3 regions of the Umezawaea sp. NPDC059074 genome follow, and region 1 is predicted to be linked to each of the others. Evidence: riboswitches for the same ligand, from Rfam matches in the RefSeq annotation. Region 1 holds a riboswitch; each other region holds the start of a gene.
The links. A riboswitch is a leader RNA that binds a small molecule or an ion and turns the genes downstream of it on or off. The one in region 1 is predicted to bind glycine.
Positions count from the first base shown of each region.

Region 1 (7,500 bases):
ACCAGCACGAAGACGGCGGTGAGCAGGACGTTCAGGCCGAAGGCTCCGGCGTTCACCGCACCACCCAGTCGCGGATCCTCGGCATACCGCTGGTCCCGTTCACGCTCGGCCGCACCGCGAGGATCTGGTCCACGCCCATCCGCCCCTCCTCGAAGGTCAGCGCCCCACCGGCCAGGTAGAGGCGCCACACCCGCGCCTGGCCCTCGCCGACCAGCGCGACGACCTCGTCCCACCGCTCTTCCAGCGTCGCGGCCCAGGCGCGCACGGTCCAAACGTAGTGCTCCCGCAGCGCTTCCACATCACGGATCTCCAGCCCGGCGCGCTCGAGGTGGCCGACCGTCGCGCTGACCGGCCGCATGTGCATGTCCGGGGCCACGTAGGACTCGATGAACGCGCCGCCGCCGGGGGCGTTCGCGCCGCGGGACATCTGCTGGAGCAGGAGCCTGCCCTCGGGCTTGAGCAGCCGGTGCAGGGTGGAGGCGTACTCGGGGTAGTTCTCCTCGCCGACGTGCTCGCCCATCTCGATCGTGGAGATGGCGTCGAACGGCTCGTCGTCGATCTCCCGGTAGTCCTGGAGCTTGACGGTCACCAGGTCTTCCAGTCCCTCGTCGGCGACGCGCTTCTTGATGTGCGCGTGCTGCTGGCGGGAGATGGTGACGCCGGTGGTCGACGCGCCGAAGTGCTTCGCGGCGTGGATGATCATCGAACCCCAGCCGCAGCCGACGTCGAGCATCCTCATGCCCTCGCGCAGGCCGAGCTTGCGGCACACGAGGTCCAGCTTGTCGCGCTGCGCGTCGGCGACGGTGTACTCGGGGCTGTCCGACGTCCAGTAGCCGCTGGAGTACGCCATGCTCGGGTCGAGCACGAGCTGGTAGAAGTCGTTGCTCAGGTCGTAGTGGTGCGCGATGGCCGCCCGGTCGCGGCCGCGGGTGTGCCGCGTGCCGGACAGCCGGGCCTCCTCGCCGGGGGCGGCGGGCCGCGGGCCGAGCGCGCCGAGCCGCAGCGCGACCCGCGCCGCGCCGAGCACGTCCGCGGGCTTGGGCTTGCCGACGCGCAGCGCGCCCGCGCGGGCCAGCTCCCAGAACCGGGCGAGGCCGTCGGTCAGGTCGCCCTCCACGTCCAGCTCGCCCGCCACGTACGCGCGGGCGAGGCCCAGCTCGTTCGGGTTCCACACCAGGCGGCGCAGCGCGCGCTTGGACCGGATGACCGCCACCGGGCCGGACGTCGGCCCCGCGCTGCTCCCGTCCCACGCCCTCAGCCCGATCGGCAGTGCCGTTCCGAGCACCTTCTCGACCACCGAGGCAAGCTGACCTGCCACTCCACCGGTACCGACCACCACGAGCCTCCTGAGCCAAGACGGGTAGCTGTAGTTCGTCTCCAGATTGTTTTCGGTTCGGTTCTGAACCGCTCACGCGGACCGGCCGTATTGCTCCAGTGAAGCGAATGAACGGACGAGGAGGAGTTGAGAAGTGATCCGACGTAACCGCATCGCCATCGCCGTTGCAGGCGGCATGGCAACCGTGCTCGCCCTGGTCATGTGGAGCACCAACGCCGTTGGCGTTCAGGGCACCAACGTGGCTCAGACCGGTTCCGCGGTGGAGGCAGCTGCCGCGCCGGGTGACTACGGCTACGACACCCCGGCCACCAGCAGCGAGGCTGTGGCTCCCGCCGCGGGCGCCCAGACGAGCGCCGCCCAGACCCCCGCCGCCCCCGCCGTGTCGAACATCCGACTGGTCGCCAAGACCGTCGACAAGATGGGCGACGTCGTGCAGGACGGCGACGGCCGCACGCTGTACCGCTTCGACAAGGACACCCCCAAGCCGCCGGCGTCCAACTGCAACGACAAGTGCGCCGAGACCTGGCCGCCGGTCGAGGTCGCCGCGGGTTCCACCCCGCAGCTCGAAGGCGTCGACCCGGCCCTCGTCGGCACGATCGTCCGCGCCGACGGCAAGACCCAGGTCACCCTGGCGGGCTGGGCGCTGTACACGTACTCCAAGGACCCGGGCCCCGGCAAGTGGGCGGGCCAGGGCGTTGGCGGCACGTGGTTCGTCATCCAGCCGGATGGCAAGCGCAACGTCCAGTGCCTGCCGCCGGGCGTGACGGCCCCCGCCGCGTAGTGCGAAACCACTGGTAGACCAGTGAAGCCCGGCCCCGGGGAAGGGGCCGGGCTTCACTGGTCACCCGATTGTCTTGCCGCTCATTCGCTTCGCGGTGAGAAACGAGAACGGCCCCCGCACCGCGGGGGCCGTTCTCGTGTGCCGGGACCGGGATCAGAGGTCCGAGTACAGCGGGTGCTTGGCGGCCAGGACCTCGGCGCGCGTGCGGAGTTCGGTGAAGTCCGGCTCGGCCTGGAGGGCGGCGACGATGATGTCGGCGACCTCGGTGAAGTCGGCCGCGCCGAAGCCGCGGGTGGCGAGGGCGGGGGTGCCGATGCGCAGGCCGGACGTGACCATCGGGGGGCGGGGGTCGTTCGGGACCGCGTTGCGGTTGACCGTGATGCCGACCTGGTGGAGGCGGTCCTCGGCCTGCTTGCCGTCCAGCTCCGACGCGACCAGGTCGACGAGGACCAGGTGGACGTCGGTGCCGCCGGTGAGGACCTTGATGCCCGCCGCGGCGGCGTCGGGCTGGAGCAGGCGGTCGGCGAGGATCTTCGCGCCCTCGACCGTGCGGCGCTGGCGGTCGGCGAACTCCGGGCTCGCCGCGTGCTTGAACGCCACGGCCTTGCCCGCGATCACGTGCTCCAGCGGGCCGCCCTGCTGGCCGGGGAACACCGCGGAGTTGATCTTCTTCGCGATGTCGGCGTCGTTGGACAGGATCACGCCGCCGCGCGGACCGCCGAGGGTCTTGTGCGTGGTGGTCGTGGTCACGTGGGCGTGCGGCACCGGGCTCGGGTGCAGGCCCGCGGCGACGAGGCCGGCGAAGTGGGCCATGTCCACCATCAGGAACGCGCCGACGGAGTCCGCGATGCGGCGGAACTCGGCGAAGTCCAGCTGGCGCGGGTAGGCGGACCAGCCCGCGACGATCAGCTTCGGCTGGTGCTCCACGGCGAGGCGCTCGACCTCGGCCATGTCGACCAGACCGTCCGAATCGGACACGTGGTACGGCACCACGTTGTACAGCTTGCCGGAGAAGTTGATCCGCATGCCGTGGGTCAGGTGGCCGCCGTGCGCCAGGTCGAGGCCGAGGATCGTGTCGCCGGTGTTGAGCAGCGCGAACATCGCGGCGGCGTTGGCCTGCGCGCCGGAGTGCGGCTGCACGTTCGCGAAGCCCGCGCCGAACAGCTCCTTGATCCGCGAGATCGCGAGGCGCTCGATGACGTCGACGTGCTCGCAGCCGCCGTAGTAGCGGCGGCCGGGGTAGCCCTCCGCGTACTTGTTGGTGAGCACCGAGCCCTGCGCCTGGAGCACCGAGACCGGCGTGAAGTTCTCCGACGCGATCATCTCCAGCGTGTTCTGCTGGCGGGCGAGCTCGGCGGCGACGGCGTCGGCCACCTCGGGGTCGAACTCCGCGAGGGAGGTGGTGAAGTGGTCGGACATGTGATCTCCCTTGACCGGATCAGTTGGCGCGCTTGTAGAACGGCAGTGCGACGACCTCGACGGGCTCCTGCCTGCCTCGGACGTCGACCGCCAGCTTGGTGCCGGGCTCGGCGCTGGACTTGGCCACGTACGCCATCGCCACCGAGTACCCGAGCGTCGGGGACAGCGCCCCGCTGGTGATCTCGCCGACCGCGGCGCCGTCCGCGTCGAGCACGGTGTACCCGTGCCTCGGCGCCCGGCGGCCCGCGGCCTTGAGCCCCACCAGCGTGGTGTCCACACCGGACTCCGCGACCTTCGCCAGCGCGTCGCGGCCGACGAAGTCGCCCGGCTTGTCGAGCTTGACGACCCGGCCGAGGTTCGCGTGGTACGGGGTGTGCGCGGTGTCGAGTTCGTTGCCGTACAACGGCATCCCGGCTTCCAGGCGCAGCGTGTCGCGGCAGCCGAGCCCGGCGGGCTTGAGCCCGTGGTCCTTGCCCGCCTCCAGCAGCGCCGCCCAGACGGCGGGGGCGTCGGCGGGGGCCACGAACAGCTCGAAGCCGTCCTCGCCCGTGTAGCCCGTCCTGGCCAGCAGCACCGGCGTGCCCGCGACCTCGGTCGGGTACGACGCGTAGTACTTCACCGTCGCCAGGTCGGTCGGCGTCAGGCCCGCCACGATCGCGGTGGAGTTGGGGCCCTGCACGGCGAGCAGCGCGTAGTCCGTCGACCTGTCCACGACGGTGGTGTCGAAGTCCTTCGCCCGCTCGACGAGCTCGCCGAACACCAGCTCGGCGTTGGAGGCGTTCGCCACGACGAGGTACTCGAGTTCACCCAGTCGGTACACGATCAGGTCGTCCAGCACCCCGCCGTCGGCCCGGGTGATCATCGTGTAGCGGGCGCGGCCGACGCCGATCGCGGAGCTGTGGCCCACCAGCGCGTAGTCCAGCGCGGCGCCGGCCTCGGGGCCCTCCAGCACGATCTCGCCCATGTGCGTCAGGTCGAACAGGCCGGCCGTCGTGCGGACCGCGTGGTGCTCGACCAGCTCGCTGTCGTAGCGCAGCGGCATCCGCCAGCCCGCGAAGTCGGTGAACATGGCGCCCAGCGCCTCGTGCTCGGCGTGCAGCGGCGTCCGACGGCTTTCCATCTGGGTGGATCCTCCCTGGTGGGCATGCTCAACGGCCGACTCCGCCGCGTGGGCGTCGAGTCGACCGGCGGCGGGCAGTGGGAACACGGTCATCGGCGAGACTCCTCCTGTGAGCGAGCCTCCCCCTCTGTCATGAGCCTGAGAGCTTCGTCGCGCGAGCGCGACTTGCACCGTGGGCGAGGCGCGCGGGTGCGCCTGCTTTTCAGAGTTGCCTGCGTCGCGCGGTACCTGTGCCTGAGAGATTCCGGGGAGGAGTTGCTCCTTCGGCGCCCCTCGCGGGGACTCTTCCGCGCGCCATCGACGGCCGTGTTCAGTTGATGTGCCCAGACGCTATTCGCAGGCCGTGCCGCAGGTCAACAGGGGTCGCCTCACAGTGGGACGCCCTCGCGGACGCGCTCGACCACCTTGCGCTCCGCGTAGAACGACAGGAACGGGATCGTGCCCGCGAGCAGCACCAGGATCGTGCCCTTCATCGACCACCGGGACTTGAGCCCGAGGTCGACCGCGACGACCAGGTAGATGGCGTAGAGGAAGCCGTGGACCGGGCCGACGACCTTGACCATGCCGGGGGCGTCGCCGACGTACTTCAACAGCATCGCCACGACCAGCAGGAGCAGGCCGACACCGACCACGTAGGCCATGAACCTGAACCGGTTCAACGCACCGCTCATCGCCCGTCCGACCGCCTTCGCTCCGCTACCGCGAGTCCCGCGCGTTCAGGTCGGCGAGGTAGCGGTTGTAGACCGCCAGCTCGTCGTCCTCGTCCACGACGGGAGCACTGACGGCGTCAACGGTAACGACAGGCGTGGGCGCGTCCACGGGCGGCTCGGTTTTCGGGGCCTCCGCCCCGCGCTGCGCGTCGAGCCTGCGGATGCGCCAGACCATGAAGGCCGGGAAGAGTCCGAACAGCGGCCACTGCAACACGTAGCCGAGGTTCTGGAAGGTCCCCGCGGCGGACTCGAACCTCGTCCACTGCCACCACGCGAGACCGCAACAACCCACCAGCGTGACCACGCAGAGGAGCGCGATGGACACGCGCTGGGGGGTGATCGGGCCGCCGGACACCAGTCAAAGCTAGCACCGGCGGTACCGCGGTTGGAGGTCCAGGGCCGGGTGACCCAAGGGTTGGGGCTCCGCCTCGGAGCCCACTCCCGTTTCCGGACCGCCGACCGTCCTAGGCGACGCCGTCCCGGCGCTGCCGCTGAAGACGCGCGACGCACCACGCCGCCGCGCTGCCCCGACGCAGGTGCTGGAGCACCGTCATCGGACCGAGTCGACGACCGAGGTCGGCGGGCAGGAGCCCGGCCACCCGGTAGTCCAGAGCGCGCTGGTCCAACGGGCTGATGCCCGCGTCCCACCACTGCTCAGCCTCGGCGAGGTCGCCCACGAGCTGCCAGTAGCTCGCCGCCGCCTCCAGGAGGACCTCGGGCACCTCGGGCGCCCTCCTCCGCATAGCCGCCACGTACGCGGGGCTGGCCGACTCGACCCGCACCACGCCTCGTGGTCCACCGTTCGCCCGCTGGCTGGGGATCCCCGGCGACGCGCTGGGTGGTGCCTCCGCCAGCCAGGCGTTCTTGATCCGGTTCACCTCCTGCATCTCAGCGTCGTCCGACCGCTCCGCCGCCCACTGCCTAAGCAGTTCGTCGACTCCGGAGTCCTCGACCATTTATGCCTCCCTGGGGTCGAAGATCAGCCAATGCAGCGCACCGTATTCAACGGTTTGGGCAACCGCTAGACCCTTGTTTGTCAGTAACCCCGTTACCAGGGTGTTATAGCCCCTATTCCACCCATAAGGCTCAACGGCGCGGGGGCCGTGTCACCGTGGGTGACGGGTCTGACACGGCTGTCGCGGCCCCCGTGGCGGCGGGCCGCGACACCCGGCGAAGCGGGACGAACCGGGCGCGGAGCTACTAGCCGAAGAGGCTCCGGACGAACGTGATGATGGATTCCGCGCCCTGGCGCAGCCAGGCGAGCACCTGCGACACCGCGTCCGCGGACTCAACCGGGCGGGTGATCAGGAGGAACAGCACCAGCGCGACCGCCGCCAGCACGACCACCTTCTTCGTGTTCACGTCAAGCCACTCCGTCCGCTCAGGTACGTGCCGGCGGACCCCCGGTGACGACCGGGTGCACGCCGCGTCACCCGACATGGTCCCCCATTCACCCGGATGATGAACGTCGAACACGCCTCCTGCCCCCGTCCGGACCCAAGATCCGCCGCCTGATGGCGTCAAGCGACCCTCCAGCATCACCCGAATGGCCGCTCAAGGTCCCGCTTCGCCGGGACGATGACCTGGGTACGGGCGTCTCGCCCGACAATCCCCAGCCAGCGCACCGAGGTACTCGCGAACCATCAGCACACCCCGAGGGTCCCGCCGCTCACCCGAGCGCTGCTCGGCGAGCACGCTGCGTGACAACCGCGATCTAATGCCGTGACACTTTCCCGGCGCGTATTTCGCTGCCCTTTTAATGATCAGCCAATAACTCCGGACCGACTCAGTTCCGTAATCTCAGCTTCTGGGACACGGAGCTCCTCGAGCACTTCGATCGTGTGTTTTCCGGCCCGCACGGGCGGCTCGGGATGGCCCGCGGGCGTCCGGTCGAACCGCGGGGCCGGAGCGGGCAGCGCCGTCCCGTCCACGTCGATGAACGTGCCGCGCGCGACGTTGTGCGGGTGCGAGGGCGCCTCGCCGGGTTCGAGCACCGGCGCGAGGCACGCGTCCGTGCCCGCCGCGAGGTCCGCCCACTCGTCCCTGGTCTTCGTCGCGACCGCCGCCCCGATGAGTTCCCGCAGCTCAGGCCAGTTCGCCGGGTCGTGCCGGTTCGGCAGGTCGGTCAGGCCCA
Region 1 is NZ_JBHYHC010000013.1:64,372-71,871, forward strand. It holds gene ACFWW9_RS09345 (DUF1295 domain-containing protein) at 1-56, opposite strand, end outside; gene ACFWW9_RS09350 (class I SAM-dependent methyltransferase) at 53-1,297, opposite strand; gene ACFWW9_RS09355 (hypothetical protein) at 1,470-2,117, shown strand; gene glyA (serine hydroxymethyltransferase) at 2,271-3,536, opposite strand; gene gcvT (glycine cleavage system aminomethyltransferase GcvT) at 3,556-4,656, opposite strand; glycine riboswitch at 4,869-4,956, opposite strand; gene ACFWW9_RS09370 (DUF3817 domain-containing protein) at 5,025-5,327, opposite strand; gene ACFWW9_RS09375 (hypothetical protein) at 5,353-5,721, opposite strand; gene ACFWW9_RS09380 (helix-turn-helix transcriptional regulator) at 5,831-6,322, opposite strand; gene ACFWW9_RS09385 (hypothetical protein) at 6,567-6,728, opposite strand; gene ACFWW9_RS09390 (CaiB/BaiF CoA transferase family protein) at 7,130-7,500, opposite strand, start outside.

Region 2 (7,500 bases), on a different contig from region 1:
CTGCGGGAACTGGCAGTGCTCTCGGTCACGTTGCACACACTGCTGGTGAAGGCGGGCCTGCGCGGTGTCGCGGGTGGATAGCGCTTCCGGGCAGCTCACGGCCGCTTGACCGCGGTGTCCGCATCGTGATGTCGAAGTGGACACCAGTGGGGCACTGGGCCCGCTTGGCGGGTAGCGTCGAAGATGTACGTGGAGGATCCTCGTAGTCGTACGGGGACGCCGTGGTTCAGCGCGCTGAGGGAGGCGATACCCGATGAGCGAGATGCGCGTCGTGGGAGTGCGGGTGGAACTGCCCGCCAACCAGCCGATCCTGTTGCTGCGCGAGACCGAGGGCGAGCGGTACCTGCCGATCTGGATCGGCTCCGTCGAGGCGACGGCCATCGCACTCGAGCAGCAGGGTGTGCGGCCCGTCCGGCCGCTCACGCACGACCTCCTCAAGGACGTCATCGGCGCTCTGGGGCGCCAGCTGGAGCAGGTCCGCATCACGGACCTCCAGGAGGGCACGTACTTCGCCGAGCTGGTGTTCGACGGCGACGTGCGGGTGTCCGCGCGCCCCAGCGACTCGGTGGCGCTCGCGCTGCGGGTCGGCGTCCCGATCCACGCGGACGAGTCCGTGCTCGCCGAGGCGGGCCTGATCATCCCGGACGAGCAGGAGGACGAGGTCGAGAAGTTCCGCGAGTTCCTCGACTCCATCTCGCCGGAGGACTTTCGAGGGGCCGACACCTGAGTCGGACACCTGAACGCGCCGAGAGGGCCACTCACGAGTCTCGTGGGTGGCCCTTCGTGCGTCCGCGGCCGTGTGGCGCGACGACGCAGCGTGACGGCGTTCGCGGAGACCGCACTTTGAGGGGTCCCACGGTCGCGCTACCCAATGTCATGGGCGTTCGGCTAAACGATCACTAAACGTCACTCGAACGGGTCAAGTGGGCGTAATCTCTCACCCTCAGGTTGAGGGTGAGGAAATACGTGTACCGCGCGTCGCGTTGACCTGCCCCCAACCCGGTCCTACCGTCGAACTCGAGTGAATTGCGACGGTGTGATTCCACAGCGTGGCCCTTCACGGCCGGTGTTCCCCGACTGCGGGACCACCGGTGACGGTCGCCGGTCGTCAGACCGGCCGAGGGGAGGCAGGCGTGGCAGAGGAAGCGCCCATCCGGGCCGGATCCGGGGAACAAGGTGAGCTGTTCCCGGACTCCTCGCTGCCAGACGAGTACGTCGGCTACCGCGGGCCCGCCGCGTGCCAGATCTCCGGCATCACCTACCGCCAGCTCGACTACTGGGCGCGCACCGGACTGGTCAACCCGACGATAAGGAGTGCCCAGGGCTCGGGCAGCCAGCGGCTGTACTCCTTCAAGGACATCCTCGTCCTCAAAGTGGTGAAGCGGCTGCTCGACACCGGTGTCTCCCTCCAGAACATCCGGGTCGCCGTCGAGCACCTGCGCAAGCGGGGCGTGCAGGACCTGGCCAGGATCACGCTGTTCAGCGACGGCACGACCGTCTACGAGTGCACGTCCCCCGAGGAGGTCGTCGACCTCCTCCAGGGCGGGCAGGGCGTGTTCGGCATCGCGGTGAGCGGGGCCATGAGGGAGATCAGCGGCACCATCCACGAGTTCCCCGCCGAGCGCGCCGACGGGGTCGAGATCGACGGCGTCAGCAACGACGAGCTGTCGCAGCGCAGGCGCAACCGGGCGATCGGCTGAGCACCTCGGCAGGTCGCCCGCTGCTCCGAATGCCATAGTCCGGGCGTGCACCCACGCCTGGTTCCCCTGATGTCGGCGGCCCTGCTCGTCACCGCCGCCGCGTGCTCGTCCTCGACCGAGGGGTCGGCCCGGATCCGGGTCGACCAACTGGGTTTCGTCACGGACGGCGTGAAGCACGCCTACCTGATGGCGGCGGACGCTCCGGAGTCGTTCCGGGTCGTGGCCGAAAGTGGAACGGTTGTGCTCGAAAGCGCTCCGTCATCGACGGCGGCCCGCTGGAGCGACGCCTATCCAGCCGTGCGCGTGCTCGACCTGACGGCCGTGACCACTCCCGGCCAGTACCGCGTGGAGGCCGCCGGGGCGGTGTCCCCGCCGTTCCGGATCGACGCGGCGCAGGCCCTGTTCGCCGGTCCCGTCGCGGACACCGCGCGCTTCTTCGTCACCCAGCACGACACGGCCCACACGGCCGACCGCGCCGCCGACGTGTACGCCGCCCCGCGCTACGACCCGGACGGCAAGACCCTCCTCGACCCGGCGTTGACCAAGGTCGGCGGCCCGGTCGACGTGTCGGGCGGCTGGTTCGACGCGGGCGACTTCCTCAAGTTCACCCACACCACGTCCTACGCCACGGCCCAACTGCTGCTGGCCCAGCGGGACTCGCCGGTCCACTCCGACGCCGTCGCCGCCGAGGCCCGCTACGGCCTGGACTGGTTGGGGCGCGTGTGGGACGGCTCCACGCTGTACGCCCAGGTCGGCATCGGCGCGGGCAACGAGGGCGTGCTGACCGACCACGACGTGTGGCGTCGCCCGCAGGACGACGACGCGCTCGACGTGGCCCCCGGCGACCCGAAGTACCACGTCAAGCACCGCCCGGTGTTCCGCGCGAACGAGCCGGGCACACCCGTCAGCCCGAACCTCGCGGGCCGCGTGGCCGCCGCCTTCGCCCTGTCCGCCCAGGTCGCCCCCGACCCGACGAGCGCCCGCCGTTCCCTGGACACCGCCGCGACCCTGTTCGCCAAGGCCGACACCAGCGGCGCTCCCTTGGTGACCGCGTTCCCCCGGACCTTCTACCCCGAGACGGCGTGGCAGGACGACCTGGAGTTCGCGGCCGTGGAACTGGCCCTGGCAGGCCGCACCTTGGGCGACCCGCGCTCCGCCGACTGGCAGACCGCCGCCGCCCGCTGGGCCACGGCCTACCTGGACTCGGACACCCGCGGCACGCTGGGCCTGGCCGACGTGAGCGCCCTCGCCCACGCCGACCTGGCCCGCATCTCGGACGGCCCGCTCAAGGAACGCCTGGTCACCGACCTGGAACGCCAACTGGACGAGGGCGTGTCCCGAGCCGCGAAGGACCCCTTCGGAGCCGGGGCGGTCTACACCGAGTTCGACTCCGTGCCCCACACGTTCGGCCTGGTCATCACCGCGGCCCTGCACCACTCCGTCACGGGCGACAGCCGCTACGACGCCTTCGGCACGACCCAACGAGGCTGGGCCCTGGGCGCGAACGCGTGGGGCTCGTCCTTCGTGATCGGCATCGGCACCACCTTCCCCCGCTGCCCCGAACACCAGGGCGCGAACCTCACCGGCGACACCCCCACCGGCGCGGTCGTGAACGGCCCCAACGCCGCCACCCAGTTCACCGAGCTGAACGCCTTCGAAGGCATGAAACCCTGCACCGTGAACGACTTCGAGCCCTACGACGGCCACGACGCCAGGTACGTCGACCACGTCGGCGCCTGGCAAAGCGTCGAACCCGCCATCGACTTCACCTCCACCGGCCTCCTCGCCTTCGCCCTCTCCGCCCGCTGACCTGCCCGAACGTCACCCCGCCAAAACTGTCGGACCCCCCACGTACTGTCGGATTCGGGGGGCCTTCACGACCGGGGGACCTCCGCCTCGGCGTGGATGACCGTCGGGGGAACGGCCGGTGGACGGCGGGCAGTGATCCGCGTCGCGCCTGCGCCGTGCCGGTCGGCCCGGCGGGTACGATCGGCGCGTAGTCGCATGACCCCGTGCGGGAGAGTCCGGACCCGGCGAGGTTCGGCGCCGAAGGAGCAAATCCTCCCCGGAACCTCTCAGGCGCAAGGACCGCACGGGATAGACGCCTCTGGAAAGTGGGCCGGTTCCTCGGTCCCGCCGACGGTGAAAGCCCGACCCCGGTCGGGTGAAGCTCTCAGGCGCCCGCCGAGCGGGTTGGAGACAGAGGGGGAGGGCAACGGCAGAGCTTTGCCCGCAGCCCGATCCTCGCCGGAGGCGCCTTCCATGACGCAGGACCGCATTCCCCTCGCCGCTCTCGAGCACGGCACGCCGTTCGCCGACCGCCACGTCGGGCCCCGGCCCGCGGAGTTGGCCCGGATCCTCGACGTCATCGGCGTGGGGTCGTTGGAGGAGTTGGCGCAGCGGGCCGTTCCGCCGTCGATCCGCGAGGGCGACCTGGTGCTGGACCTGCCGGATCCCGCGACCGAGACCGAGGCGCTGGCCGAGCTGCGTGAGCTGGCCTCCCGCAACCGCCCGATGACGCAGATGATCGGCCTCGGCTACTACGGGACGATCACGCCGCCGGTGATCCGCCGCAACGTGCTGGAGAGCCCGGCCTGGTACACGGCGTACACGCCGTACCAGCCGGAGATCTCGCAGGGGCGGCTCGAGGCGCTGCTGAACTTCCAGACGATGGTGGGCGACCTGACCGCCCTGCCGCTGTCGAACGCGTCCATGCTGGACGAGTCGACCGCCGCGGCCGAGGCGATGACGCTGGTGCGCCGCGCGGGCAAGTCGAAGTCGACCAAGTTCGTGGTCGACGCCGACACGTTCCCGCAGACGATCGCCGTGATCGAGACCCGCGCCGAGCCGCTGGGCATCGAGGTCGTGGTCGCGGACCTGTCGCAGGGCATCGAGGGTCTCGGTCTCGGCGGCGACTTCTTCGGCGTGCTGCTGTCCTACCCCGGCGCGTCCGGTGTCGTGCGGGACCACGAGTCCGTCATCGCCGAGGTCCACAAGGCCGGGGCGAACGCGGTCGTGGTCGCCGACCTGCTGGCGTTGACGCTGCTGCGCCCGCCGGGCGAGATCGGCGCGGACGTCGTCGTGGGCACGACCCAGCGCTTCGGCGTCCCGATCGGCTTCGGCGGCCCGCACGCCGGGTACATGGCGGTCCGCGCCGGCCTGGAGCGCCAGCTGCCCGGCCGTCTCGTGGGCGTGTCCGAGGACGCCGACGGCAACCGCGCGTACCGGCTCGCCCTCCAGACCCGTGAGCAGCACATCCGCCGCGAGAAGGCGACCAGCAACATCTGCACCGCGCAGGTGCTGCTCGCCGTGATCGCGTCGATGTACGGCGTCTACCACGGTCCCGAGGGCTTGCGGGCCATCGGCACGCGTGCCCACCGCATGGCCACGGTCCTCGCCGCGGGCCTGCTCGAAGGCGGCGTGGACGTCGTGCACGGCGAGTTCTTCGACACCGTGCGGGCGCACGTGCCGGACCGCGCGGCCGAGGTCGTCGAGGCTGCCCGCGCGCTGGACGTCAACCTGCGCCTGGTCGACGACTCCACCGTCGCCATCGCGTGCGACGAGACCACGACCCGCGCGAACCTGGTCGACGTGTGGCAGGCGTTCGGCGTTCAGGTGCCGGACGTGGACGCGCTCGACGCCGACACCGCCGACGGCATCCCCGCCGAGCTGCGCCGCACGTCGGAGTTCATGACGCACCCGGTGTTCCACCTGCACCGCTCGGAGACGGCGCTGCTGCGCTACCTGCGCGCCCTGTCCGACAAGGACGTCGCGCTCGACCGCAGCATGATCCCGCTCGGCTCCTGCACGATGAAGCTGAACGCCACGGCCGAGATGGAGCCCATCACCTGGCCCGAGTTCGCCGACCTGCACCCGTTCGCCCCGGTCGAGGACGCCGAGGGCCTGCTGGCGCTGGTCAAGGACCTCGAGGACTGGCTGGCCGAGGTGACCGGCTACGACGCCGTGAGCATCCAGCCGAACGCGGGCAGCCAGGGCGAGTTCGCCGGCCTCCTCGCGATCCGCGCGTACCACCGCGGGCGCGGCGAGGCGGCCCGCGACGTCTGCCTCATCCCGTCCAGCGCGCACGGCACGAACGCCGCCAGCGCCGTCATGGCCGGCATGAAGGTCGTCGTCGTGAAGTGCGACGACAAGGGCAACATCGACCTCGGCCACCTGCGCGAGACCGTCGAGGCGCACCGCGACGACCTCGCCGCGATCATGATCACCTACCCGTCCACGCACGGCGTCTACGAGGACACCGTCCGCGAGGTCTGCGGCCTCGTGCACGACGCGGGCGGCCAGGTGTACGTCGACGGCGCGAACCTCAACGCCCTCATCGGCCTCGCCCGGTACGGCAAGTTCGGCTCGGACGTCTCGCACCTCAACCTGCACAAGACGTTCTGCATCCCGCACGGCGGCGGCGGCCCCGGCGTCGGCCCGATCGGCGTCCGCTCCCACCTCGCCCCGTACCTGCCGAACCACCCCCTCCAGCCCACGGCCGGTCCCGAGACCGGCGTCGGCCCGATCAGCGCCGCCCCGTGGGGTTCCGCGTCGATCCTGCCGATCTCCTGGGCGTACGTCCGCATGATGGGCGCCGACGGCCTCCGCCGCGCGACCCTGACCGCGATCGCCGCCGCCAACTACGTGGCCCGCCGCCTGGACGAGCACTACCCGGTCCTCTACACCGGCGAGGGCGGTTTCGTCGCCCACGAGTGCATCCTCGACCTGCGCGGCATCACCAAGAGCACGGGCGTCACCGTCGACGACGTGGCCAAGCGCCTCGCCGACTACGGCCTCCACGCCCCGACCATGTCGTTCCCGGTTCCGGGCACGCTGATGGTCGAGCCGACGGAGAGCGAGGACCTCGGCGAGATCGACCGCTTCATCAACGCCATGATCGCCATCCGCCACGAGATCGACCAGGTCGCCTCCGGCGTCTGGCCGGCGGACGACAACCCGCTCCGCAACGCGCCCCACACGGCGGCCTCGGTCACCCGCGAGTGGAACCACCCGTACACCCGCGAAACGGCCGTCTTCCCGGCAGGCGTGGACGCCCCGAAGATCTGGCCCCCGGTCCGCCGCATCGACGGCGCGAAGGGCGACCGCAACCTCGTCTGCTCCTGCCCACCCCTCTCCGCCTACAGCTAAGAAGCACCACCTGACGGGCCGTCTCCCATGGGAGACGGCCCGTCAGCCGTAGGTCGGGTGCTGAGGCCACCCCTCCGGCGAGTCCTCCCAGGACTGCTGCCGCCCGTACGGGGCCAGATCCAGGATGTTGTTCGCGAACACCAACCGATCCACCCCGCGCTGCGTGGTGCTGTACGTCCGGTACACGGAATCACCGTCCCGCAGGAACAACGTCAACATGAACCCACCGCCGGCCCCGCAGTCCCGCGAGAACGAGGTCCCCCGCGACGACACGAACGGCACCGTCCACCCCATCCGCTCCTGATAGGACTGGATCTGCGCCAGGGGCATGTCGGACGCGGTGACCCACGTGACCCCGTTGTCCCCCAACATCCCCAGCCCGGTGGCGGGCACGTTGCCGGTGAACCACGTGCACCCACCGCAGAAGTCGTCCGGCCCGATGTCCATGAACTGGTAGACGGCCAACTGCGCCCGCCCCTCGAACAGTTCCACCAAAGTCCGAGGCCCTTCGGCCGACTCGAACACGTGGTCGCCACCGAACTCCACCATCGGCAACCGCCGCCGCCGCGCGGCCACCGCGTCCATGGCCCGCGTGACCTCCTTCTCCGCGACCAACAGCTCATCGCGAACCTTCTGCCACTCCTCCAACGAC
Region 2 is NZ_JBHYHC010000001.1:79,687-87,186, forward strand. It holds gene ACFWW9_RS00370 (MerR family transcriptional regulator) at 1-81, shown strand, start outside; gene ACFWW9_RS00375 (bifunctional nuclease family protein) at 254-727, shown strand; gene ACFWW9_RS00380 (MerR family transcriptional regulator) at 1,134-1,700, shown strand; gene ACFWW9_RS00385 (glycoside hydrolase family 9 protein) at 1,746-3,509, shown strand; glycine riboswitch at 3,706-3,801, shown strand; gene gcvP (aminomethyl-transferring glycine dehydrogenase) at 3,963-6,848, shown strand; gene ACFWW9_RS00395 (DUF899 family protein) at 6,891-7,500, opposite strand, start outside.
Region 2: linked by a shared signal. The riboswitch ahead of gcvP (aminomethyl-transferring glycine dehydrogenase) and the one ahead of gcvT (glycine cleavage system aminomethyltransferase GcvT) in region 1 are both predicted to bind glycine.

Region 3 (7,500 bases), on a different contig from region 1:
ATGCCGCGGATGACCTGGGCCAGTTCGTCCGGTACCACGCCCGCCGTGGACAGGAACAGGCTGGCCGCGACGGAGCCCGTGAGGCCGTTGACGGAGCCGTTCGGCAGGAACCCGATGATCGACGGCACGCCCTGCGCCGCCAGCACGAGCTGGATGCCGTTCTCCAGGATGAGCATGTACAGGATCAGCACGATGGTCGTCGCGATCGGGCTGGTCATGAGGGCGCCGATGCCGACGCCGAACATGGTCATCAGGATCGACGACAGGATGCCGACGCCCGCCATCGCGACCCACCCGGTGGCGTCCGGCAGCGCCGACGAGTCCGAGGTGAACACGATGCCGATGCTGACCGACGCGACGATGGCGACGCCGAAGATCGCGCCCCACGCCAGGTAGACGAGCAGCTTCGCGGTCAGCGCGGAGACCCGGTTCGGCGCGGTGAGGAACGTGGTGGTGATCGTCCGGCGGCTGATCTCGCTGGAGATCGCCAGGCCGCCGAAGATCATCGGGAACACCGTGGCGACGTTGATGCTGCGGGCCATCCCGAACAGCGAGACCTGCCACTGCGACGAGTCGATGCCCAGCACCTCGGCGAGGTCGCGGGTGTCGGAGCCGTTCAGCACGTCCATGAGGCTCTTGCCGATGGCCCCGGTGCCGAGCGCCCAGCCGAGCGCGATCAGCACCGTGGGGATCATGATCCCCCACCACAGGCCGGTCGACGTGGTCTTGCGGAACTCGGCCTTGACCAGGTTCGTCAACATCAGTTGCCGCCTCCGTACCCGCCCTGACCCGGCTGCTGGTAGCCCGGCGGGGGTTGCTGCTGTTGCTGGTACTGCTGGTAGTCCTGCGGGGGGAGCTGCGCGGGCGGGTACTGGCCCGGCGCGTACTGCTGGGGCGGGTAGCCCTGCTGCGGGAACGGCCCGGACTGCGGGAACTGGCCGGTCTGCGGCGGCGCGTAGTAGCCGCTCTGCTGCGGTCCGGGCTGCTGCCCGGCGAACGGGTTCGGGCCCGCCGCCGTGTACTGGCCGTTGGTGAGCTGGAAGAACAGCTGCTCCAGGTCGACCCGCTCCTCCTGGATGCCGTACACCGACACCCCGGCCTTCAGCGCGGCGTCCGCGACCTGCTTGGCGTCCATGCCGCTGATCGCGAGCCTGCCGTCCGGCACCTGCTCGATCCCGGTCACGCCCTCCGCCTGCAACGCGGCCACGAGCGCGCTCGCGTCCGACGGCTGCACCAGCACCCGGCTGCGCTGCGACCCGCGGAGCTGGTCGAGGCTGCCGTAGTACATGGTCTGGCCGCGGCTGACGATCACCACCTGGTCGACCGTCTGCTCGACCTCGGCCAGCAGGTGGCTGGAGATCAGCACCGTGCGGCCCTGGCGGGCGTAGGCCTGGAGGAACGTCCGGAGCCACGCGATGCCCTCGGGGTCCAGGCCGTTCGACGGCTCGTCGAGGACCAGCACCTGCGGGTCGCCCAGCAGCGCCGTCGCCAGCGCGAGCCGCTGCTTCATGCCCAGCGAGAAGCCGCCCGCCTTGCGGTCGCCCGCCGCGCCGAGGCCGACGAGGTCCAGCACGTGGTCCGCGGCCTGGTCGGGCACGCCGATGGCGGCCGCGTACACCCGCAGGTGGTTGCGGGCGGTGCGCTTGGGGTGGAACCCCTGCGCCTCCAGCACCGCGCCGACCACCCGCGCGGGGTTGCCGAGCTGGTGGAACGGCCGCCCGTTGATGAAGCTCGTGCCCGCGGTGGGCGTGACGAGGCCGAGCAGCATCCGCAGCGTCGTCGTCTTGCCCGCACCGTTCGGGCCGAGGAACCCGGTGACCGACCCCGGTTCGACCGTGAAGCTCAGGTTCTGCACCGCGGTGACCGGACCGAACTGCTTGGTCAGGCCTTGCACCACGATGCGCCCACTGCCGTCGTGCACGCGTTCCCTCCCGATGTGCGGGTGTCGTGGCCCCGCTCGGGGGTCATCCTGCCCTAGAGGGAACGCCGGGTCCGGGCGATCCGGTCAATCCGGCAGCGCGTGGCGCGGCCTGCTCACGACGGGGGCGCGGTGCACACCGGCTTCGACGGCGGCGGGCACGACCGGGAGTTCGGTGGTGCGCTCCGCGGAGGTCTCCGGCGGGATCTCGTCGAGGTCGAGGTCGTCGTACTCGGTCGTCGGGAACGCGGGCTCGGCCGCGACCGGGTCCAGCCCCGTTCGAGTGAACGGATTGCGCAACGGCTTGCGGCGGTCGCGGTGCGCTACCCCCTCGCCGATCAGGTGCTGGTGCGCCATCGTCCAGATCTGGCACGGCCACCGCCTGCGGCGCAGCCAGCCGGGACACGCGCGGCACCGGCTGTCCTCGTCCGGCTGGTGCACGGTCAGCAGCAGTCGCCAGCCGTCCGCGAGGCGGTGGATCTCCGACCGCGCGAGCGGCACGAGCGACTCCGCCTCGCCCTGCTCAGCGACCTTGTCGAGCAGCGCGAGCCGTTGCAGGACGGCCTTGCGCAGTGCCTCTTCCACCGCGCGTCACCCCTGTTCGGGCGCGGCGGAGGTCGCCGCGGCCTGGTCGAGGAGCTGGTGCAGCCGCCGGGTCTGGGTGGCGGACATCACAGCGGATTCTCCGGGGGGCGCGACCAGCAGAACTCGGTCGTCCTCGACGAGAACGGTCATCGAGCGGTCCCTGCCGAAGGGGTCGTGGCAGTCGATCCAGCCCTGTGGTTCAGCCATGTGCGCTCCTAACGGAGTGTGCTCGGGCTTCCGGGGTTAACGGGGTGAGAGCGGTCGAACCCGCTGCGTAGCGATGCTGGCCCCTGCTACGTCCATCGGTCGTGGGGACCCCGGGGAGTACTGGTGTTCGGGTAATTCACTCGTTTGTTTGAGGGTCGAACACGGGCAGTGGTCCACGACCCCGAAGTCTCAGGTCTCGAATCGGTGGGCCAACTGGGCACGGCGGCCGGTTGTTGTCTAAGCTTGTGCGTGGCGGCCCGCTCCCAGTGACCCCCAGGCTGGTTGAGCGGGTCGCTTTTTCACGCCCGGAATCGCCACGGGCCGCGATCACCTGCTCAAACGCAAACCGGGCAGCTACCGAAGTAGCTGCCCGGTTTGTCACGCAGTCGCCTAGACGACCTGGTCGAGGGGGGTGTGCGGGAGGTCGAGGGCTTCCGCCACCGGCAGGTTCACGAGGTTGCCCGCGTGCACGTTGAGGCCGAGCGCGAGGGACTTGTCGGCGCGCAGGGCGGGCTGCCAGCCCTTGTCGGCCAGCGCGACCGCGTAGGGCAGCGTCACGTTGGTGAGCGCGTAGGTCGACGTGCGCGGCACGGCGCCGGGCATGTTCGCGACGCAGTAGAAGACCGACTCGTGGATCTGGAACGTCGGGTCCGCGTGGGTCGTGGGCCTGGAGTCGGCGAAGCAGCCGCCCTGGTCGATGGCGATGTCGACCAGCACCGAGCCGGGCTTCATCCGCGAGACCAGCTCGTTGCTGACCAGCTTGGGGGCCTTGGCGCCGGGCACGAGGACCGCGCCGATCACCATGTCGGCCTCCAGCACGGCCTGCTCGACCGCGTAGCTGTTCGACGCCACCGTGCGGAGCTTGCCGCCGAACTGGGCGTCGATCTGCCGCAGCCGGTCCACGTTCGTGTCGAGGATCTCCACGTCCGCGCCCATGCCGACGGCGATGGTCGCGGCGTTCACGCCCGCCACGCCGCCGCCGATGACGACAACGCGCGCGGGGGCCACGCCGGGCACGCCGCCGGGCAGCACGCCCCGGCCGCCGGACGGCTTCATCAGCGCGAACGCGCCGACCTGCGGGGCCAGGCGGCCCGCGACCTCGGACATCGGGGCCAGCAGCGGCAGGGCGCCGTTCGCGGTCTGCACCGTCTCGTACGCGATGGCCGTGGTGCCGGACGCGATGAGGGCCTCGGTCAGCGGCAGGTCGGCGGCCAGGTGCAGGTAGGTGAACAGCACCTGCCCGGCGCGCAGGCGGTGGTACTCCGCCGCGATGGGCTCCTTGACCTTGAGCACCAGCTCGCCCTGGTCCCACACCTCGTCGGCCGTGGCCAGCACCTTCGCGCCCGCCGCCTCGTACTCGGCGTCGGTGATCGCGGAACCGAGGCCCGCGCCGGCCTCGACGAACACGTCGTGGCCGCGGCGGGTCAGCTCGTGCGCACCGGCCGGGGTCAACGCGACGCGGTACTCGTGGTTCTTGATCTCGCGGGGGACGGCGATCCGCACGGTGACTCCTTCGACTACGAGGGGCGGGAGCTGGGCTGTTGCCTCAAAGGTCCGGCATACCCCGTTCGCTGTCATCGTGCTCGCCGCACTACCCGATAGGGGTCGCTTTGGCCTGCCGGCACAACGCCGCCGGGTGAGGCCCGTCGTACGCGCGTTGACACCCGTTCGGTGGGCACATAGCTTTCAGCTCGATCGCCAACTGAAGAACGGCCGAGGCGCCCTCGCGGCGCCGCAACCCGAGCGGGAGAGACCCCGGCAGCTGCCGGGGCGCCGAAGGAGCAAGTACCCCGCACACTCTCAGGCAACGAGAACCGCTCGGGCGAGGCGACTCTGGAAAGCGTGCCCAGGCGCGCACCCACGGTGCAAGCCGCGTTCGCGCGGTGAAGCTCTCAGGTCCCATGACAGAGGGGGAGTCGGACCGACACCGAGGTCGGCGTGCTTGGCGCGCGCTGATCCCCCAGACCCGTGGAGTGCCGCTGTGGAGTACCCCGATCACCTGCTCTACACCCCGGAACACGAGTGGGTCGACTGGAAGCCGGGCACGCAGGAGCCGGTCACGGTCGGCATCACCTCCTACGCCGCCGAGTCCCTCGGAGACCTGGTCTTCGTGCAGCTCCCCGAGGTGGGCACGACCGTCACCTCCGGCGACGTCTGCGGCGAGCTGGAGTCGACGAAGTCGGTCAGCGACCTGTACGCGCCGGTCAGCGGCGAGGTCGTGGAGGTCAACCAGGGCGTCGTCGACGACCCGGCCCTGGTCAACACCGACCCGTACGCGGCGGGGTGGCTGTTCAAGGTGCGCGTCGAGAACGCCGAGGGCCTCCTCACCGCCGCGAAGTACGCGGAACTGACGGGCAGCTAATGGCGATCAGCGTCTTCGACCTGTTCTCCATCGGCATCGGGCCGTCCAGCTCGCACACGGTGGGCCCGATGCGCGCCGCGTCGATGTTCGTCGACCGGCTGCGCTCGCGCGGCCTGCTGGACGGCGTGACGCGGGTGAACGCCGAGCTGTTCGGCTCGCTCGGCGCGACCGGCCACGGCCACGGCAGCCCCAAGGCCGTGCTGCTCGGGCTCGAGGGCTGCAAGCCGGAGGAGGTCGACCCGGCGGCCGCCGACGAGCGGTTCGAGGAGATCAAGCGGACCGGGCGGCTGCGGCTGGGCGGCGGGCACGAGATCGCGTTCGTGCACGACAAGCACCTCGTCATGCACCGCCGCAAGTCGCTTCCCGTGCACCCCAACGGGATGCGCTTCGAGGCGTTCGCCGACGGCGGCGAGTCGCTGGACCACGCCGTGTACTACTCGGTCGGCGGCGGGTTCGTGGTGGACGAGCACGCCAGCGGCGCGGACAAGATCAAGGCCGACGACACCCCGTTGGCGCACCCGTTCCTCACCGGCGACCAGCTGTTGGCCCGCACCAGGGAGACCGGGCTGTCGATCAGCTCGGTGATGCTGGAGAACGAGCAGTCGTGGCGCGGCGAGGCCGAGATCCGCGAAGGGCTCCTGCGGATCTGGCACGTGATGCAGGAGTGCGTCGAGCGCGGCTGCACCGAGCACGGCGTCCTGCCCGGCGGGCTGAAGGTGCGCCGCAGGGCCGCCGAGATGCGCAAGACGTTGGCGGGCGAGCACTTCGCCACCGACCCGCTGCGCGTCATGGACTGGGTGACCCTGTTCGCGCTGGCCGTCAACGAGGAGAACGCCGCGGGTGGCCGGGTCGTCACGGCCCCGACCAACGGCGCGGCGGGCATCGTGCCCGCGGTCCTGCACTACTACACGCGGTTCGTGCCGGGCGCGTCCGACGACGGCGTGGTCCGCTTCCTGCTCACCGCGGGCGCGGTCGGCGTGCTGTTCAAGGAGAACGCGTCCATCTCCGGCGCCGAGGTCGGCTGCCAGGGCGAGGTCGGCTCGGCCTGCTCGATGGCCGCCGGCGGTCTCGCCGAGGTGCTCGGCGGCACGCCCGAACAGGTGGAGAACGCCGCCGAGATCGCCATGGAGCACAACCTGGGCCTCACCTGCGACCCGATCGGCGGGCTCGTCCAGATCCCGTGCATCGAGCGCAACGCGCTGGCCGCCATCAAGGCGATCACCGCGGCCCGCATGGCGCTGCGCGGCGACGGCTCGCACTTCGTGTCGCTGGACAAGGTCATCAAGACCATGAGCGACACCGGCGCGGACATGTCCGTGAAGTACAAGGAGACCGCGCGCGGCGGCCTGGCCGTGAACGTCATCGAGTGCTGACCGCCCCGCGCGTGGAGCCCCGCTCCACGCGCGGGTGCGGCGTCAGCGGAGGTGCCACCACGGTGGCGTCGGCCCACAGCTCGCCCTCGCCCGCTTCCGGAACGGGGACCTGGCACGGGTCGGTGAGGGTCCACCACTCCTGCGTGACGGGGTCCGCGGCGATGAGGGCCATGTCCGCCTCGTAGTCGTCGCCGACGTACTCGTAGTACGAGATGAGCCGGTCGCCCAGGATGAAGATCGAGTAGTTCGTGATGCCGCTGGCGGTGAGGCGGGCTTCGACGTCGGGCCACACGACCTCGTGCAGGCGGAGGTACTCCTCGCGCTTCTCGGGCAGCACTCCGACGACTCGGATGTGCCGTTGTGGTGCGGAAGCCGACATCGCTGCTCCTTCGTCCGTGGACCGTCGCCGCGAGCGTACAGACGTCCGATGTGTCGGCGCTCTCCGTGCCGCCGCGTAGGGTCGGGCCCGAGTCGGGGACCACTACGCGGGGAGTCTTGGATGAAGCTGCTGGTCACGGGCGGCGCCGGGTACATCGGCAGCGCGACGGTCGCGGCGCTGGTGGCCGCCGGGCACGAGGTCGAGGTGCTGGACGACCTGTCGACGGGCTTCGTGGACAACGTGCCGGAGGGCGCGGTGCTGCACGAGCTGCCGCTCAGCGCGGCCTCGCAGGTGGTCGACTCGTCGTTCGACGCGGTGCTGCACTTCGCGGCCAAGATCTCCGTCGGCGAGTCGGTGCGCAAGCCCGAGCTGTACTTCGACGTGAACGTGCGCGGCACGATGACGCTGCTGGACTCGATGCGCGCCAACGACGTCAAGCGGCTGATCTTCTCCTCGACCGGGTCGATGTACGCGGCGAACGGCCTGGAGCCGCTGGCCGAGGACGCCGTGGTCGACCCGCAGAACCCCTACGCCGCGAGCAAGTCCATTGTGGACATGATGCTGCCGTGGGAGTGCCAGGCGTCCGGGCTCGGCGCGGTGTCGCTGCGGTACTTCAACGCGGCGGGCGCGAGCGGGCACCTCGGCGAGCGGCACACGCCGGAGACGCACCTGATCC
Region 3 is NZ_JBHYHC010000107.1:18,934-26,433, reverse strand. It holds gene ACFWW9_RS34205 (hypothetical protein) at 1-761, opposite strand, end outside; gene ACFWW9_RS34200 (ATP-binding cassette domain-containing protein) at 761-1,921, opposite strand; gene ACFWW9_RS34195 (hypothetical protein) at 2,006-2,503, opposite strand; gene ACFWW9_RS34190 (hypothetical protein) at 2,510-2,710, opposite strand; gene ald (alanine dehydrogenase) at 3,101-4,213, opposite strand; glycine riboswitch at 4,445-4,537, shown strand; gene gcvH (glycine cleavage system protein GcvH) at 4,692-5,072, shown strand; gene ACFWW9_RS34175 (L-serine ammonia-lyase) at 5,072-6,445, shown strand; gene ACFWW9_RS34170 (L-rhamnose mutarotase) at 6,432-6,824, opposite strand; gene galE (UDP-glucose 4-epimerase GalE) at 6,945-7,500, shown strand, end outside.
Region 3: linked by a shared signal. The riboswitch ahead of gcvH (glycine cleavage system protein GcvH) and the one ahead of gcvT (glycine cleavage system aminomethyltransferase GcvT) in region 1 are both predicted to bind glycine.